Linked DNA regions of Geomonas sp. RF6. The protein of the gene in region 1 interacts with the protein of each later gene in a pairwise test. Links are inferred from orthologs where the notes say so. Each region holds a gene or a part of one and is shown in the gene's direction. Other genes may lie near its edges. The genes, in order: recA and dprA.

Region 1 (3,177 bases):
CTCGCACCGCCTCCTGGAGACGAGCAGCCGCTCCCTTGCCGCCTCCGAGATAAAGCTGAAGCAAAACCTCGCCCTGGTGGAACAGGCAAACGCCGATCTCAAGCGCGTCTCCGCCATGAAGAACCAGTTTCTCGGCCTCGTCTCCCACGAGTTCAACACCCCCCTCACGAGCATCATCGCCGGCACCGATCACCTCCTGCAGCAGGGGTGCGCGGAGGAGGACGAGGCGGTCCTCCGGATGGTGCGCGACGGCGGGCTGCGCCTGAAGGACCTGGTGGGGGACCTCCTGAACCTGATAAAGCTGGAGGCGAAGGAAGGGGTCATGGTCGCGGAGCCGGTGCACCTGAAAGGGGAGCTGGAGCTGGTAAGGGAGCAGCTCGCCCCCGCGCTCGCCGCGCGAAACCAGAGCCTCATCCTCTGCGGGCTGGAGAATCTCCCCTCGTTCGTGGGGGACTGGAAGAACCTGGAGCGGGTCTTTGGCGAGCTCCTGGAGAACGCCATGAAGTTTACCCCCGACGGCGGGGAGATCCGGGTCAGCGGCCGGGTGGTGGACGGGAAGTCCCTCGCTGAGCGGCGCGAGACGCTGGAGCGCTTCAACGAGGGGTTCCTCGCGCGCTGCGGCAACAGGTGCTACCTAGAGGTGGAGGTGCGCGACAACGGAATCGGGATTCCGCCGCAGGAGCAGCAGCGCGTCTTCCAGATCTTCTACGAGATCGGCGACGTCAGGCACCATTCGAGCGGCAAGGGGGCGGGGCTCGGCCTTGCGATCGTGAAAGGGATGGTGGAGGCGCACGGCGGCATGGTGTGGGTGGAGAGCGACAAGGGGAGCTCCTTCTTCCTCCTTCTGCCGCTGGAGCAGGAGCTCAGCCAGCCGGAACTCTTCTAGCGCGGAGCTTCCCCCCGTGCGTCAGGAGGAGCGGGAGCCGCACGCTCCGATGTTACTTGAAAACTCGCTGGAATTTGTGCTATTTGTCATGGGATCGCCGGAACAGGCGAAAACAGCAAGGAGATACGCGTATGCTCGACAGGGAGAAGGCGATTGACCTGGCACTCGGCCAGATAGAGAAACAGTTCGGCAAAGGTGCCATCATGAGGCTCGGCAACGAGGAGGCGCTCCCGGACGTGGCAGCCATCCCCACCGGCTCCCTCTCGCTGGACCTGGCGCTCGGCGTAGGCGGCGTACCCCGCGGTCGCGTCATCGAGGTATACGGTCCCGAGTCCTCCGGCAAGACGACCCTCGCGCTGCACATCATCGCGGAGGCGATGAAGGAAGGTGGCATCGCCGCCTTCATCGACGCCGAGCACGCGCTCGACATCGGCTACGCGAGGAAGCTCGGGGTGAAGACCGACGACCTCCTCGTCTCCCAGCCGGACACCGGCGAGCAGGCGCTGGAGATCGCCGAGACCCTCGTCAGATCGGGCGCCATCGACGTCCTCGTCGTCGACTCCGTCGCGGCCCTCGTGCCGAAAGCGGAGATCGAGGGCGACATGGGCGATTCCCACATGGGTCTGCAGGCCCGCCTCATGTCGCAGGCGTTGCGCAAGCTCACCGGCATCATCTCCAAGAGCAACTGCTGCGTCATCTTCATCAACCAGATCAGGATGAAGATCGGCGTCATGTTCGGCAACCCCGAGACGACGACCGGCGGTAACGCCCTGAAGTTCTACGCCTCCGTGCGCATGGACATCAGGAAGATCGCCGCACTGAAGCAGGGGAACGACGTCATCGGCTCCCGCACCAGGGTGAAGGTGGTGAAGAACAAGGTCGCCCCCCCCTTCAAGGAAGTGGAATTCGACATCCTCTACGGCGAAGGGATCTCCAAGGAAGGGGACGTCCTCGACCTCGCCGTGGAGAAGGGGATCGTGGACAAGAGCGGAGCCTGGTTCTCCTACGGCAAGGACCGCATCGGCCAGGGTCGCGAGAACTCCCGCATCTATCTGAAGGAGCACCCGGAGATCACCGCAGAGATCCGGGAGAGGCTGCTCGCCCCCGAGGCAGCCGCCCAGGCGGTATAAGACATGGAACTGAACGAGATCCTTTCCGTCGCCATGAAGGCCCGGGGGTCCGACGTCCACCTGAAGACGGGGATCCCCCCGATCGTGCGGATCGACGGGCAGCTGCGCGCCATCCCGAACGCGGAGCGCCTCTCCGCGGACGCGGTGCGCACCATGGCCAAGGGGATCATGAACGAGCGGCAAAGGAAGCAGTTCGAGGAGAACTACGAGGTAGACCTCTCCTACGGCGTCCCCGGACTCGGGAGGTTCCGCGTCAACGCCTACTCCCAGCGCGGCACCGTGGCCATGGTGCTGCGCGCCATCCCGATCGCCATCCCCTCGCTGGAGGCGCTGAACCTCCCGCCGGTCCTTAAAAAGCTCGCCCTCGAGCAGCGCGGCCTGATCCTTGTCACCGGCACGACCGGCAGCGGCAAGTCCACCACGCTCGCCTCGATGATCGACTACATAAATGAGAACCGCACCTGCAACATCATCACCATCGAGGACCCGGTCGAGTACCTGCACAAGGACAAGAAGAGCCTGATCAACCAGCGCGAGGTCGGCTTCGACACCCTGACCTTCGGCAGGGCGCTCACCAGCGCCTTGCGCCAGGACCCGGACGTCATCCTCGTCGGCGAGATGCGCGACCACGAGACGATCGAGACCGCGCTCACCGCCGCCGAGACCGGGCACCTGGTCCTCTCCACGCTGCACACCCTCGATGCCGCCGAGACCATCAACCGCATCATCTCCGTCTTCCCCCCGTACCATCAGAGACAGGTCCGGATGCAGCTCTCCGGGATCATCAGAGGGGTCATCTCCCAGCGCCTGGTGCCGCGCATCGACGGCAAGGGAAGGGTGCCGGCGGTGGAGATCATGATCGGCACGGCCCGCGTCAGGGACTGCATCGACGACAAGGAAAAGACGAAGCAGATCGCGGACGCCATTTCCCAGGGGTACACCACCTACGGCATGCAGACCTTCGACCAGTCGCTCATGCAGCTCTTCACGAGCAAGCTCATCAGCTATGAGGAGGCGCTGCGCCAGTCCAGCAACCCGGACGACTTCGCCCTGAAGGTCTCCGGCATCTCTTCCACCTCCAACGCCAGCTGGGACCAGTTCACCCTGGAAGAACCTGAAGCCGGGGATGGAGAACTGGTGATCGAGAAGTACTAAGGGGTG
Region 2 (3,124 bases), 1.2 Mb from region 1 along the record:
TGCTTCCGCAGAGACTCCCGCTCCCGCAGAGCCGGGGGGGAGTAAGGAGGCGGCCGAGGAGGCGCCGCAGGCGCAGGGCTTCACCGTCACCGGGGCGGAGGGGTTCCTGCTGGAGGATGAGATCCATCCCTCAGGGTACATCGTCTCCACAAACCAGAACAGGGTGATGGTGGGGTCCGACGACATCGTCTACACCGACATCGGGAGAAGAAACGGCGCGAACGTCGGCGACCGCTACGCGATCTACAGGAAGATGGCGGCGGTCAGTCACCCGGTCACCAATGTGATCCTCGGCTACCGGGTCCTCGCTCTTGGCGAGCTGCAGCTCTCCGAGGTGGAGGAGAAGGTCTCCAAGGGTCTCGTCACCAAGTCGTTCCAGGAGATCGGGGCCGGGGCCTTCCTCCTGCCGTGGCGCGAGAAGCGGGTCAGCGTCCCCCTGAAGGGCGCCGACCGCGACCTTACCGGCTACATCGCGGAGACCCAGACCGGCAACAGGGCGCTCGCCAGCGGAGACATCGTCTACCTCGATCTCGGCAGCTCCCATGGGGTGAAGCCCGGCAATCTCCTGTACGTCGTCCGCGACGTGGTACCCGATCAGCGCTACGCCCTGAACAAGATAGAGAAGCTGCCAGCCGAGGTCGTCGGCGCCGTCGTGGTACTGGAGACGGGGGTGAACACTTCCACCGCCGCGATCGTGAAAAGTGTCGACACCGTCTACCGTGGCGACCGCGTGGAGTTGAAGAAGAGCAGATAGATTCCGGGGGGGCCGCATGGACCACCTGCACTGGTTTGCCCTCAAATCGGTTCCCCAGATCGGAAACGTGCTCTTTCGCAGACTGCTCGCCCACTTCGGCACGCCGGAGCGGGCGCTTGCGGCGACCGAGGCGGAGCTCTCGGCGGTGAAGGGGATGAACCAGGGAGCGATCAGCGCCCTCAGAAGCCACGACGGGCGCGCCTTCGCCGAGGCGGAGCGCGACAGGGTGGCGGCGGGGAAGGTCGCGGTCGTCGACATCCTCTCGCCGGACTACCCGAAACCCCTCCTGGAGATCGCCGATCCCCCACCTTTCCTCTACCTCGCCGGGACCATCGCCGGGTACGAGCCAGCCATCGCCATCGTCGGCTCCCGCCGGGCCTCCCCCGGCGGGCTCGCCATCACCACCCGCCTGGCGCGCGACCTCGCCGCCCGGGGGATAACCGTCGTCTCCGGGCTCGCGCGGGGAATCGACGCCGCGGCGCACTGGGGAGCGCTGAAAGGTGGAGGGCGCAGCATAGCGGTGCTGGGGTGTGGTGTCGACGTGGTCTACCCGCTGGAAAACGCGGTCCTCTACGCCGAGCTCGCGGCCCGCGGTGGGATCGTCAGCGAGTTTTCGATGGGGAGCGAGCCGATCCCTGAGAACTTCCCGAGGCGCAACCGGATCATCAGCGCGCTGTGCGCCGGCGTGCTCGTCGTGGAGGCGGGGGAAAAGAGCGGCTCCCTCATCACCGCCCGTTTTGCCCTGGAACAGGGGCGCGAAGTCTTCGCCGTCCCCGGAAACGTCAACATGAGCTCCAGCAGGGGGGGGAACGCCCTCATAAAGGCGGGGGCAAAGCTGGTGGAGCGGGTGGAGGATATCCTCGAAGAGCTCCCCTATCTCTCCTCCCGCCCCGCCACCGAAACGTCGGAACCATCCTTTTCCTTCTCCCCGGAGGAGGGGAAGCTGTACGATCTCCTTCGTCAGGCACCGCTGCAGATCGATGATATCATTGTGCAAAGTGCGTTGACAGTGGGGGAGGTTTCCGCTATTTTACTGCGCCTGGAGCTCAAAGGGGCGATTGTGCAACTTCCCGGCAAGCATTTTGCTATTGCGTGACATCCGGGTTTTTTGACATCATCAGTACGAAAAAGCCCCTTCGCTCGCGGTTCATCCGCACACTAAGGTGATCATATGTCCCAGCATCTCGTTATCGTCGAATCTCCCGCCAAGGCGCGGACGATCGAGAAATTTCTCGGGCCCGACTTCAAGGTCCTCGCCTCTTTCGGACATGTGCGGGCGTTGCCCAGCAAGCAGGGGTCGGTGGACGTCGAGCATGACTTCGAGCCGAAGTACGCGGTACTTCCCGAGAGCAAGAAGCATCTGGACGCCATAAAGAAGGAGATGAAGGGGATAAACTCCCTCCTCCTCGCGACAGACCCCGACCGTGAAGGGGAGGCGATCTCCTGGCATCTCCTGGCGGCGCTCGGGATCGACAAGAAGAAAAACCCCTTCGACATAAAGCGGGTGGTCTTTCACGAGATCACGAAGGACGCCATTCGCCACGCGGTGCAAAACCCGCGCGACATCCTCATCGATCTGGTCGACGCGCAGCAGGCTCGCTCCATCCTCGACTACCTCGTCGGCTTCACCCTCTCCCCCTTCCTCTGGAAAAAGATCCGCTACGGCCTCTCCGCCGGCCGCGTCCAGTCGGTCGCGCTGCGCCTCATCTGCGAGAGGGAGAAGGAGATCCAGGCGTTCCAGGAGCGCGAGTACTGGACGATCGGGGCGAAGCTCGAGACTGTCGGGAAGAAGAAGCAGCCGGTGACCGCGTCCCTTGTGGAGGCTGCGGGGCAAAAGCTCGGCAAGTTCGACATCCCGGACGGCGAGAGCGCCCAGAAGATCAAGGAGCACCTGGAAAAGGCACGCTACCAGGTCGAAAAGGTCACGCGCAGCGAGCGCAAGCGCCAGCCATCACCCCCCTTTACCACCTCGACCCTGCAGCAGGAGGCCGCCCGCAAGCTCGGCTTCTCCGCGAAGAAGACGATGTCGGTCGCCCAGAAGCTCTACGAGGGTATCGACGTCGGCGAGGGGTCGGTCGGTCTTATCACCTACATGCGTACCGACAGTGTGGCGCTCTCCAACCTCGCGCTGGAGGACGCCAGGAACCTCATCGTCTCGAAGTACGGGAAGGAATACGCGCTGGAGAAGCCGCGCGTCTTCAAGAACAAGTCGAAAAACGCCCAGGAGGCGCACGAGGCGGTCCGCCCGACCTATCTCGCGAAGACCCCTGCGGATGTGAAAAAGTATCTCTCCTCCGACCAGTACAAGCTCTACGAGCTGATCTGGAAGAGGACAGTCGCCTGCCAGATGGCCGAGGCGCTCCTCGACCA

What was found.
Region 2: the proteins of recA (region 1) and dprA interact in binary tests that used the Bacillus subtilis proteins (3 or more experiments, as listed by UniProt). The link is inferred for Geomonas sp. RF6 from one-to-one orthologs.

Annotation. Positions count from the first base shown.
Region 1 is NZ_CP087999.1:1,496,800-1,499,976, forward strand. What follows is about bases 156-3,016. They hold recA (recombinase RecA), read left to right. Parts: upstream 156-1,017; coding sequence 1,018-2,016; downstream 2,017-3,016. Other genes in these bases: LPW11_RS06465 (sensor histidine kinase), read left to right, coding at 156-886; LPW11_RS06475 (type IV pilus twitching motility protein PilT), read left to right, coding at 2,020-3,016. Outside these bases: more of LPW11_RS06465, read left to right, coding at 1-155; more of LPW11_RS06475, read left to right, coding at 3,017-3,171; LPW11_RS06480 (regulatory protein RecX), read left to right, coding at 3,175-3,177. UniProt on the Bacillus subtilis protein: Multifunctional protein involved in homologous recombination, DNA repair and competence.
Region 2 is NZ_CP087999.1:2,708,820-2,711,943, forward strand. Bases 3-2,810 are described here. They hold dprA (DNA-processing protein DprA), read left to right. Parts: upstream 3-770; coding sequence 771-1,850; downstream 1,851-2,810. Other genes in these bases: LPW11_RS11650 (LysM peptidoglycan-binding domain-containing protein), read left to right, coding at 3-754; topA (type I DNA topoisomerase), read left to right, coding at 1,926-2,810. Outside these bases: more of LPW11_RS11650, read left to right, coding at 1-2; more of topA, read left to right, coding at 2,811-3,124. UniProt on the Bacillus subtilis protein: Protein that helps load RecA onto ssDNA during transformation. Binds cooperatively to circular ssDNA, is able to bridge different segments of DNA. Favors the loading of RecA onto SsbA- or SsbB-coated ssDNA and formation of RecA-DNA filaments.